3 regions of the Veillonella sp. AF13-2 genome follow, and region 3 is predicted to be linked to each of the others. Evidence: riboswitches for the same ligand, from Rfam matches in the RefSeq annotation. Region 3 holds a riboswitch; each other region holds the start of a gene.
The links. A riboswitch is a leader RNA that binds a small molecule or an ion and turns the genes downstream of it on or off. The one in region 3 is predicted to bind cobalamin.

Region 1 (4,298 bases), on a different contig from region 3:
TCGTGTTAAACGTTCAGTATAGAACTTGTTGATTTCTGCTGCACGCTCTTCTTTACCCAATGCTTTACCGATAGCTTCGATAGATTTTTGGTGATTTTCAAGCTTTTCCGCATGGTAATCGATATAGATAGTAGGAATGCCAGCTGCATCGATTTTAGGTTTGTAATCAGCTTCATATTGATCTTTGAAATATAAAGGCATGAAGATAACATCTGGGTTTAAGGAAATTACTTTTTCCACATCAAATGTTTTATCATTTACGTTACCAATGAGAGGAATTTTTTCCAACTCTGGCACTTCAGATTTGTAGCGATCCCACATATCTGTACGCAATTTGCTTAAATAAGGGTCAATACCAACAATAGTCTTAGCCACATCTTTACCTTGCAACGCAGCCATAGTCAAGAACGCACCACCAGAAGCACTCAATTGAACTACTACGCGTTCTGCTGGCTTTTTCAACGTAACCTTTTGACCAGTTACGTCTGTAATCTCAATTTGTTTGCCAGATTGTGCCGCATCCTTTTTCGTATCTGCTGGACCACCACAAGCTGTCATAATCATGCTCACAACTAGCAGGAGCACCGTGGCAAGATAAGCCATAAATTTCTTTTTCTTAACCATAGAATACCTCGATTCCAAACTTAATAAGTTCTAATAAACACAATATATAACAGCATTTATTTGGGGTTTTACATCATCAGCTCCTTCACACACAACACAACCCTAATTCATATGCATAAACCAGATGCCACTATAAGAGAATGGCAAGAATTTGTCATAGAACTCTTTAAGTGTAGCTTCTGGATCAACATCCTTAAACTCTTCAGGATAAAATGTTTTTGCTAAATATTCGAATACGGCCGCATCAAATACTTCGCGTGGAAGACCATGATGGGCGGAATAAACTTGTTTATTCTCTACGGCTTTTAATTCGCTCCAACCTTGACGTTCTGTGGTGAAAGCTTTCAACAACGCCTGAGACGAATCTTCAGTAGCTTCAAAACCTAAACGCATAGAAGTTGGTTTCTTAGGCCAGTAAGAACCCATAATCATAATGATGTCTGGATTCTTTTCCAATACAAACTCAGGATTAATTGGAGATGACTTTTTAATAGCATCTTTTGTGATTACATCAGCACCAGCCATAGTAGCTAATGCCCCCCAAGAGTAATTACTACTAAAGGAATTACCAAATTCTTCCGGACCATTCATCCCAACTTCAAGATAAACTGTTGGTTTTGGTTTGTTAATTTTACTAACACGATCGAGAACTCTTGTCACGCGATCCGTATAGAACTTGCTGATTTCTGCGGCACGTTCCTCTTTACCTAAAGCCTTACCGATGGCTTCAATGGATTTTTGATGACTTTCAAGTTTTTCAGCATGGTAATCTATATAAATAGTTTGGATACCAGCAGCATCCATTTTTGGCTTTGCATCAGACTCGTACTGATCTTTCAAATCTACAGGAATAAAAATAACATCTGGATTTAATGCCACAACTTGCTCAGCATTAAATGTTTTATCACCGACTGTACCCACTACTGGAATCTTAGCTAGCTCAGGCATTTCAGCAGTAAAGTGCTTCCACATATCCGCCCTGTAATCCTGCAAAGATGTATCCATACCGGCAATAACCTTTGGAGTATCTTTACCCATAAGGGCAGAAATCGTAAAGAATGGACCACCAGCACCACTCCATTGTAAGACAACTCTCTCTGCTGGCTTTTTAAGCGTTACCGTACGACCTGTTACGTCTGTGATTTCGATTGGCTTGTTATTTTGCGCCGTATCTTTTTTTGTTTCGCTAGAACCTGCACATGCAGCGATGAGCATACTAACAATTAGGAGGAAAACCGTGGCTAAATACGCCATAAACTTCTTTTGTTTGAACATAAGTACCTCTCTTCTCTCAACTAAAACTATCACTATAAGTGCACATAAAAAGCCCGTTTCCCCACGAAGAGGAAACGGGCTGTCATCTCAGTTAGACTAACTACCACGCCTAATAAGCTAGCATATAGTATGAGCTTTCAACTATGCATAGCTAGTATAAATTCATCTATATCAATCCCCATCCCTGTCTCTCGCAGGTCAATTGGCAATTGTTAATTAGGCAGTTCTCCTGGCTCCAGTTCAACGTTACTTTGCGCCTTCCCAAAAACTTCAGTGACCGAGAGCATTTTACCCTCTATGCAAAGTACCTCGCTGTTACAGTGGCGTGACCGCTTTGGCTTGTACCAAATTCTCTATTAAGTCAATAGACACCTAACCCAATCATATGTGATTTTCCTCATCGTAGCATGAGGGATATACAGTGTCAATAAACGTATAGGGGTACTTCTATCCTTATATAATCTACACTTTTTAGCAAAAAAGAAGCTAAAACTCAACCACTAAGCGGTGTTTTAGCTTCTCATTAGGACAATCTGTAAAAATATCCGTCAAATTCTATAATTTATTTTTATCTATTAATAACTACATTGCCATAACAAAGGTGCTAAAACTCAACGCGCATCTGATACCATTTAGCACCGCCGTGATTCGACTCAGACTCACCGTCATTTACAAAGCCAAACTTGGCATAATAAGGAATCTTTTCTTCCTTACAGGTTAGAATCACACCCTTACGTTTTTCTTCTCTCGCAAGGTCGATAAACGCCTCAATTAACTTACCACCTACACCGCGATTCCGATACTCTGGCATTGTATTTAAGCCAAATATCATCTGCCATGCGCCGTTAGGGTTATGCAAAGAAGCATCAGCAAACATCTCATCCGTTAAGATTTCATCATCCGTTACAAAACCATCGATAAAACCAATAGGTGTATCGCTGTCAAAGGCAATTAAAAAATGACCTACATAATGGTCTAATCGTTCCTTAAAAGCCTCACGAGGTGCAGCCTCGGCAGGCGGAAAACAAGTGGCTTCTATATGTGTCACTAAATCTAAATCAGCGGTTGTCGCTTTTCGTATTAACATATTAATATCCTTCTTTATGTACTTATGTACTTATTTGCTTATATACTTATGTATTTATATATTTGTATAAAGCACATTTTAAAATAAGTCAACTAAAATAAATCATTTTTAGTATAAACGCTTTACGCTATAAAGGCTACACGTAGAGATGTTACGTGTAGCCTTTTTCTGCTAAATCTTATATTTACTAAATTCACTTTTTCGTATATTTCGGCACATTTCGATACTGCATTGGTAATGAGTCCTCTTTAATCTTAAATCCGTGCTTTTCATAAAATGGAGCATTCTGACTTTCACCAATCATAACATTGATGTACAAATACGATTTGTAAGCGTCTTTCACCATTTCAAGCAAGTGCCCTGCAATACCTTGTCCCCGATAATCAGGATGAACTAGCACATAGTTTATGAAGCATACCAGCTCGCTATCATCCATGACACGAATAAGACCTATTAAACGATCTCCATCCCAAGCAGAAATCACGCGCGATGAATTCATTAGTGCCTTGTGCAATCTATCAGGATACTTGCCTACCACCCAGCGAACAGATAGAAATAACTCTGCTACCTGTTGGGGTGTAAATTTTCTTTCGTCTGTATATGTAATCCCCATAAAAGCTCCTCCAATGAATCCCAAGATAGCGCTATCAATAAACTGGTATCTACCATTTAAATAGACTATAAGACAAATAAGCTCTATTAAACTAAATAGTCTCTATCAATCAAGTTCCTTGCTCATATAGATAACATCGTCCATAGGGTTATGATAATACGGCTCGCATTCAACAAAGCCATGCTTCTTATACAAATGGATCGCTGCCTGCAACGGTTCAATTGTATCTAGCACCATTTCTTTATATCCAGAGGCCTTAGCGCGGTCCATGATGCTTTCAATAAGACGATCACCTAACGCATGTCCACGCCCTGCAGGACGTACGTAGAGGCGTTTCATTTCACAGCGTGTATCACTATGCTGATAATACGCTACCATGCCGAGCACCACATCATTATCATCAATAGCAACCAATAATTCACCATTTGGCGCTGTATATTTTTCAGAAATATCGGCTAATTCCTTATCTAAATCCTGAAAGGATAAATCTCGACCAAGCCATTGCGTATACTCTGTAATTAGCTCTTTTACTTGATCTAAATAAGGTTTTCCATCAACAATTTTAATCATTTAATCTTATTTACCTATTCCATATATCAAACTATTATAATTCATTATCTATTTATTAATAGTTATCGTTAGGTTTGAGCCCTTTCGATTAGTTATCTCATTAATTGAATACCTTCTAACATTTGATAG
Region 2 (4,298 bases), 230 kb from region 3:
TAGTGGACTGTGAGGAAATAATAGTCTTGTACTAGGAAACTATAACCGTGATAGATAGGAAAAATTACATCTATACACAGAATAAAATAGGGTAAAAATATACTTTGCCGCAATTAAAATGAGTTCTCTTCGTTTTAGTTGATAAATTACCTATAATTTATTCAATTCGTGTAATATAGCTTGTCCGCCAATAAAGTACTTTTATTTTGGTTTCATAGGTGTTATTATTTAACTCGTAATAAGAATAAAAACGGTAAATTCACATTCAAGCCCATCACAGCACGAACTGGATTTACTTAGCGGTATATATATTTTAAGTGAATTATGGACGAGAAAAAATTCACCTTAGTGAAAGGGGATTGATACATGAAAACCACCGCTAAAAAAATGTCTGTATTCCAGCTAACCACAATGGTAGCAGCCAATATGCTAGGAGCTGGGATCATTATGTTACCAACTAATTTGGCTCAAGTTGGTACTATTTCAGTTTTATCTTGGCTCGTGACAGCTGTGGGTGCGCTTTTACTAGCGTATATTTTTGCTCAAGCGGGTATGTTCTCCCAAAAACAAGGGGGCATGGGCGGTTATGCAGAACATCGCTTCGGTAAAACTGGACATTTTATGGCGAGCTATGCTTACAGCATATCTCTCATCATTGCTAATATCGCCATCGCGGTATCTGCCGTAGGTTATGGCGCAGCTTTCTTTGGTGTTGACCTCAATGCGACACAAACAAGTCAAGTAACAATTGTGCTCTTGTGGTTTGCAGCGATTTTAAACTTTAGAGGTAATCGCTTTACAGGTCGACTCAGCAACATGACTATTTGGGGTTCTATTGTTCCGGTTTTATTAATCGGTACAATTGGCTGGCATTGGTTCGATCCATCTATCTATTGGGCGGCATGGAACCCAAATGATCTTCCGCTTTATGATGCGGTAAAACAATCTATTTCCCTAACTTTATGGGGCTTCCTAGGGTTTGAGTCCGCAGCGGCTAATGCTGATGCTGTTGAGAATCCAAAGAAAAATGTACCTATCGCTACAGTGGCAGGTACATTAGCAGTGGCAGTGGTTTATATCTTGTCCACAAACGTTATGGCAGGTATTGTGCCGAACGTTGACTTATTAAATTCTAACGCACCATTCGGTTTGACATTCGTATACATGTTCAATGATACTATTGCGAACATTGTTATGGCTGCTATGGTTATTTCTTGCTTTGGTGCTTTACTTTGTTGGCAATTCACATTGTCCCGTGTATTCAAAAGCGCAGCAGAATATGGTTACTTCCCTAAAATATTTGCCCGTGTAAATAGCAAAGATGCTCCTGTTCGTGGCGTATTGATTTTACTCGCTGTTGAAACATTACTTACTTTGTTCACTGCAAGCGAATCCTTGCGTGAGCAATTTGAAATCTTAGTAAACTTAGCGGTTGTAACTAACGTAGTACCGTATGTATTGTGCATTTTGGCAGTACCTACAATGATGCGTATGGCTGGCGTAGCTGAAAGTCGTATTAAACGCTCTAATTACTTGTTCGGTATAGGCGTTCTTTATTGTCTATATGCAATCTACGCATGTGGTTTTGATGCTATGGTAGGTAGTGCGGTGGCAGTAAGCATAGGTTTGGTGATTTATGTTTTGCGTAAAGCGTGGGATACACGCAGAGCACACCGCTTACAACAAAGTATTGATTAACTGAATATATCTCGTCTTATTAGAGGCTATTACTTGGTATAGCCTCTTTTTTTATCATAATCATGCATTAGACTTATAATTAATGCGAGCCAGATATGAAAAAACATAAAGAGTATTATTATTAATCAAATTTTCGCTGTGTATAAAAAGATTTTATAATAAAGTTTTACATTATTTTATTATTATTAAAATTAATATATATACCGTCATATACAGTAAATATAAATAAAAAATTATTTATATAAGTTAATTTATATAATTTTATGCAGGATTATGAATTTAATCACTAATTAATATTTTTTATCAGTATAAAAACTATATTGAAAATACGCGAAATACATATACCCATAAGGGGTATATGTATTGCAAATAGAGTATTAATATAGTATATTTATAATCGATAAAAATGAATGAACTAGTGAGTGTCGGTATTTACCGAGCGTAAAAGAGGAAAATGGGTGAAAAACCCATACTATGCAAATAGCTGTAATGAGGAGCAAGGTTTCATTATAGGGTCACTGGGAAACTGGGAAGGCCGAAATGTTGCGATGAATCAGAGTCAGAAAGCCTGCTCTAAAGGTATGGTATGCATATGCTGTGCTTAATTTAGGTTAGTCGGGCGACTAGCCTTTTTTCGTTCCCTAGCCTTTAAGCTTCAACGCTATATAAAAAAGCTAGTACCATTAGTTTGTCATTTGAATTGTTGTTAGTGTTTAGAGAGTTTAGGAGGCGCCTATGGGCAAACGCTTTGTCAAACAATTGGGGCAATTTATTGTTACCTTGTTTGGCATCACATTTTTGACATTTTGTCTCACCTATTTAGCACCAGGTGACCCAGTAACGATGTTACTTGAAACGGCAGATTCTATCGTATCTCAGGAGCTTATCGATGAAACTCGAGCTCAGCTTGGGTTAGATAAACCATTTGTAGTACAGTATGCAAACTGGGTCGTCAATGTCGCACAAGGTGATTTAGGGATGAGTTATTCTGCTAAAAAACCAGTAGTAGATCGTATGTTGGAGGCTTTACCAGGTACATTAATGTTAGCGGGTACGGCTTTAGTATTTACGCTGCTCTATGCATTGCCTGCAGGTATTATAAGCGCCTTAAATCGTAACAAATGGGTTGATTATGTGTTGAGATTTCTATCTTTCGTAGGCGTATCTATGCCTACGTTCTGGTTAGGTCTTATACTGATTTACATCTTCGGTCTTAAATTAGGCCTTGTACCGATTGCATCCTCTCGCGTGACTGCGTCTGGTGTTATTTTGCCCGCTATTACTTTGGCAGTTGTTGTTGGGTCTAAATACATGCGTCAAGTGCGGCTCGTTATCCTTGAGGAAATGCAAAAGGATTATGTTATTGGCGCTCGTGCTCGCGGTGTTAGTGAGATAAAAATTTTATTCGGTCATATTTTACCTAATGCGGTGTTACCACTCATCACTATTCTTGGTGTTCTTATCGGTTGGTTACTAGGTGGTGTGGCAGTCGTAGAAATGGTATTCTCTTGGCCGGGACTTGGGAATATGGCAATTTATGCTATTACCATGCGCGATTATCCATTGATCGAAGGTTTTGTGTTGTGGGTTGCTTTAGCATATATGTGTATTAACGCATTGGTTGATGCATCATATATCTTATTAGACCCTAGATTGAAAAGGGAGAGAGCATAATGGCAGAATTTATTCAAAAACATAAATTGTTCTCTTTCTATAGTGGGTTGATGATTATCATTGTTCTCATCGCTATCTTTGCACCCTGGCTTGCACCGGGCGATGCTTTCACCTCAAATATAAGTCAGGCATTGCAAGCACCAAGCAGCCAACATTGGTTTGGTACAGATAAATTAGGACGTGATGTATTATCTCGTATCATTTACGGTACTCAATTATCCTTGTTCATGGGCGTATCCATCGTCGTTATCATGGTGAGTATTGGTACTATCATCGGTGCTATAGCAGGCTATTTCGGCGGCAAAGTCGAAATGGTTCTCATGCGCCTTGCTGATATTATGTTATCCTTTCCAGGTGTTGTTTTAGCCATCGCTATTGCTGGTATTTTGGGTGGTAGCATTGTGAATACGATTTTGGCCTTATCTGTAGTAGGTTGGGCAAAATATGCTCGTTTAGTACGTTCTATGACGTTAAAAGTACGTGGTGAAGAATATGTAACGGCTGCGGTTATGATGGGGGCGTCTACGGCAACTATCTTAAGACGACATATTATTCCTAATATTATGCCTCTTGTTGTTACTACAGGTGCACTTGATATTGGGGCCATCATGATTGAGGTGGCAGGGCTTTCCTTCCTTGGTTTTGGTGCACAGCCACCAACACCTGAATGGGGCCTTATGCTTAACGAAGGCCGCCAGTACTTGCAAACAAGTCCATGGCTTATGGTATTCCCTGGTATGTCGATCTTAATCGTGGTATCTATTTTTAATCTTTGGTCTGATTCCTTACGAGATGTAGTGGATCCAAAAAATCAAGGATAAAATTGTTTTTACCTTCATAAATTTGAATCTTTATTTAGTGAAAGTTTCATTATGACTGGTAAGAAATTATGGTTTTTCCATCACAACTATTTTAGATAGTGATGA
Region 3 (4,298 bases):
TCACATTATCTTTCGTACGTTGTTTATAATTCTCGGTGCGCATGCGAAGTGCTTCAAACCGTTCAGTCCAACGATGAGCTGAAATGGATTCAATCGTTTCAGAAGCAATATCACCAGCGTCTAAAGCCTTCCGGATTTGACGTATTGTTAATTTATGTAATGCACCGAGTTCAATAAGGCCAATCAAAGCGCCTGGTTCCGTAGTACCTGCTTCTAGGGTAGCCTGTGCTTTCACAACCGCATCTGGCTCCGCACTCGCCAAGTACTCTTCGATTTGAGCAACCCGTTTTTGACGCAATGTTTCTTGATTTTCTGGTTTTGGATCAAGCAATTCTTCAGTCATGTTCGCATACATGTTGTTACCTACAGCCACATCTTTGCGGAATGCAAGGTTTTTGAAGCGTTCATCAAGAACTGCTTTAACTTGAGCTTGTGGATAGCCTTCTTTCAAAGCTGCTATGATGCCACCTTTAGACTCAATAGTTTGGAACTCAGCCCAAATTTTTTCGCATAATTCAGCTGCCAATGTTTCCACATACCAGGAACCGCCTACAGGGTCCACCGGTTGACGCAACTCGAACTCAGTTTGCAACATAACTTGGATGTTACGGGCAATACGACGAGAGAAATCGTCAGCCTTGCGAATTGGTTGGTCGAATGGGGACACTTCAAGACTGTTCAAACCGCCTACAACACCAGAGAATGCTTGTGTTGTATTACGCAACAAGTTTACATATGGGTCGTATACAGTTTTTGTGAAAGCCGATGTTCTGCCGTGTACATGAACGGCACGGTCAGCTTCTTCAGCACCGAACGCTTCCATGATGCGCGCCCAAAGTACGCGCAATGCACGCAATTTAGCAATTTCCATAAAGAAGTTTGCACCCAAGGAGAATGTAAACATCATGCTGTTAGCAATAGTATGAATATCGATGTTCCGTTGTGCTAATTGACGCACGTAGCAAACGGCTGTTGCCAATGTATACGCAACCTCTTGCACATCATTAGCGCCGCCATTAGCATATACATCGCCAGATACGAGTACAGTTTTAAGCTCTGGAGCTTGTTCTTTAGCCCATACAACAGTATGTGCCATTTCATCAAAGGCTGTATCTAAAGACATATGCAATGTGCCATCTTTAGCCCAAACACCAATAGGGTCTGCACCAACGAGACCTTTCAAGTCAGAAGTCTGTTTTTTAGAGCCTTTCACCGTAGCCGCTAACATACCGAGCAAGATAGCTGCAGAAGCACCTGTTTCAATGTATAAAGGATTTTCCTTCAAATTAAAACGCTCAATCAATTGTCTACAATCATCCATAGTAGACAGAGATGTACCGCCGATACCAACAGCTGCGCCTACTTGCACATCTTGATCATGGCGTGTTGCTTCATCAAGGCGAATATTGTGAATGGTGCCACCTTTTACAATTTCGTATAAACTTGCATGATTAGCATCCTTAGGAAAGGATTCGTCTACATATTGGGATACGCCCCAAGAGTCTTTAATATAACCACTTGCCTTTGTGCCACGTAGGAACTCACCTGCTCCAGGATATACACCCTTTGGAATTTTTTCTCCATGCAATGCAGGCGTGTAAATTGGTTGTAACGTAATTCCCTCATAGGTTTTAGTGAACATCTTCTTATGAAAGTCGCCACCCTTTAACGCTTTTTCAACCTCGGTCTGCCATTGTTCATACGTAGGTTTCTTAAACTCATCAAAGGATACAGGTGCTAATAAATCGCGTTCAGCATCCTTTGAAGTCTTTTTGTCAGACATATATGTGCCTCCTTTTCAACTCGAAACCATACCGAGAAACAGCGCACCGTACCTGCGAATTGTTAGATATATGAATCAATCGAGCTTTATCTTATTGGACCACATCAACCTCAAAATGTGTCCATCTGTTTGATATCTATAAAACCTGATTCCTATACTCAACATCCACTCTAAGGGCAATAAAAAACGTGCCACCTAAAAGTGACACGTAAGGTTTCTTATTGAAAGGTACACTAAAAATACTGTATCCAGCATACCCCAATCCCCTTCCTATCGCTCGTAGGTACATAACGGTGATTATCAAATAGGCAGTTCTCCTGGCTCGGGATCATCACCTCGCTTTCGCCTTCCCAGATTACTCCAGTGACATGTATGAAAGCAGACTCATCCTTACAGTGGCGGGACCGCATCGGCTTATACCGATTTCTCTATTAAGTCTTGCGACACCTATTCTCTATATTCGTTGTTCTAAGTCCAATATAGTGTAACAATATGCACAAAGTCAATGAACATAACATTTAATCATAAGTACCAAAACTAAAGTTATAACTGAAAATCATATGCAATAACTAAAACGCATGATTTGAGAATTAGTGATATAATAAATACTATCACGAGGAGGCATTATGGAACATACAAGTAAAAAAGGGTTAATCACAGCCCTTAGTTGTTATATCATTTGGGGCTTACTCCCTCTATATTGGGCATTATTAAACCATGTTTCACCGTATAATATACTGGCACAGCGCATTATCTGGTCAGGTGTTTGTATGGCTATCGTTGTATTTGGTCTACATTTTAAGCAATTCAAAAAGGACTTTCAATTACTAAAAGAACAACGTTCACAACTATTCCTACTTTTAGTGGCGGCAGTCATCATCAGTGTAAACTGGTTCACCTACATTTGGGCCATCGCCAATAATCAAGTTATGAACACGAGCCTTGGTTATTACATCAATCCACTCTTTAATGTAGTATTAGGTGTCATCCTATTTAAAGAGGTTCTATCTATACCGAAAAAGCTAAGTGTCCTCATCGCTACCATCGGTATCGCCTTGCTCACCTATCAAGTGGGATCCTTACCGTTAGTATCGATGATCCTCGCCGTTTCCTTCGGTCTCTATGGAGCCGTAAAAAAGAAACTGCTCATCTCGCCCTTTACGAGCATCGCCTTTGAGGCTTGGCTATTAACACCGCTAGCCTTACTATATACGACCATAATCGATAATACCGTGTGGTCCTATTTCAGCACAGACTGGTATACGACCATGTTGCTCATAGCTTGCGGTCTAACTACATCTGTCCCATTGGTGCTATTCTCCTATGGTGCACAGCTATTACCGCTCAATCTACTAGGCTTCTTGCAATATGTATCCCCTACCATTGCCTTGTTGCTAGCCATCTTTTACTTTGGTGAAAGCTTTGGCACACCGCAGATGATTGCCTTCAGTTGTATCTGGATAGCCTTAGTATTATTCTCGTTATCAAGCCAAATTACAACGCGCATTAGCCTTAAAAAGTAATACATCTACTAATCAACTAAAAAGCTGTATCAAATGATATCCTCATTTGATACAGCTTTCTTTTATATAGACGTATTAATCTAACTTATTTTAATCTAACTCATTCATATTGGTCGTATTCAGATTAGAAATGTAATGGTTATAGGCCTCAATCATACGATTATAGTCATTATCTTGTTTCGAACCCATATAGGTACGGATTGCACCAATCGTAGAGTTTACAGAGGTCTTAACAGAATCATACTTAGGACTAGTAATACCATTTGATACATCACCAATAGATTGCAACTCTTGATTGATAGCATTTACATCTAGTTGTTTTTCACTATCGATCTTTTCTAAGACCGCAGTAAGTCGCAAATGGACCTCTTGTGCTGCAGCAGCATTTTTCTTGCCTGCATCGCGCAATTGTTGTAACCGTTGTTGCAAGCGGTCTGTATTGATTTTATGCATAACATTATCAAAATCAGCATAAATAGGAACAAATTGTTCATACAATTGAACATATTTAGGGCCTAACTGTTGCTCCTTAGCATAGTTGTCTGTCGTATACCCTTTAGATTTATAGTATGCATCAAGCTCTTCCGCTACCGGTGTAATTTCGTTCAATTTTGAAAGCAGCTTATCTAAAGGCTCCTTCATTTCATCATACGGAATACCTGCTTGCTTAGCCTCTTCTAATTCTTTTTGTAGCTGCTTAAAGTTCGGTGCACTAAATACAGTTAAATGCTGCCCCGCTTTTAACTCATTAAGAGTTGGCGTATTCGCATAATCAAACATGACAGCCATGCGATTGTATCGGCTTACAGCTTTCACATATTGATTAAATAACTGCACCTGATCCTGCTCAGACCGCTGCGCAATTTCCTTACGGCTCTGTTCAGTCCCCTGCCATAATTCTGACATACTACAACCGCTCAAAAAAAATGGAGATGTCAATGTCGCCGCACACAACACAGCCATTGCTACCCTTTTACCAAATGGTTTCATGA

Region 1: it holds a riboswitch for cobalamin, as region 3 does, so the genes downstream of both, DWV85_RS06645 (ABC transporter substrate-binding protein) here and DWV85_RS05205 (methylmalonyl-CoA mutase family protein) in region 3, are expected to answer to the same signal.
Region 2: it holds a riboswitch for cobalamin, as region 3 does, so the genes downstream of both, nikB (nickel ABC transporter permease) here and DWV85_RS05205 (methylmalonyl-CoA mutase family protein) in region 3, are expected to answer to the same signal.

What each region holds. Positions count from the first base shown of each region.
Region 1 covers NZ_QTMT01000003.1:166,201-170,498, reverse strand. The annotation lists gene DWV85_RS06650 (ABC transporter substrate-binding protein) at 1-624, opposite strand, end outside; gene DWV85_RS06645 (ABC transporter substrate-binding protein) at 727-1,899, opposite strand; cobalamin riboswitch at 2,101-2,290, opposite strand; gene DWV85_RS06640 (GNAT family N-acetyltransferase) at 2,504-2,986, opposite strand; gene DWV85_RS06635 (GNAT family N-acetyltransferase) at 3,180-3,599, opposite strand; gene DWV85_RS06630 (GNAT family N-acetyltransferase) at 3,705-4,169, opposite strand; gene dgt (dGTPase) at 4,262-4,298, opposite strand, start outside.
Region 2 covers NZ_QTMT01000002.1:52,331-56,628, reverse strand. The annotation lists gene potE (putrescine-ornithine antiporter) at 367-1,698, shown strand; cobalamin riboswitch at 2,102-2,289, shown strand; gene nikB (nickel ABC transporter permease) at 2,434-3,372, shown strand; gene nikC (nickel transporter permease) at 3,372-4,193, shown strand.
Region 3 covers NZ_QTMT01000002.1:285,601-289,898, forward strand. The annotation lists gene DWV85_RS05205 (methylmalonyl-CoA mutase family protein) at 1-1,783, opposite strand, end outside; cobalamin riboswitch at 2,073-2,249, opposite strand; gene rarD (EamA family transporter RarD) at 2,410-3,306, shown strand; gene DWV85_RS05215 (DUF3829 domain-containing protein) at 3,397-4,296, opposite strand.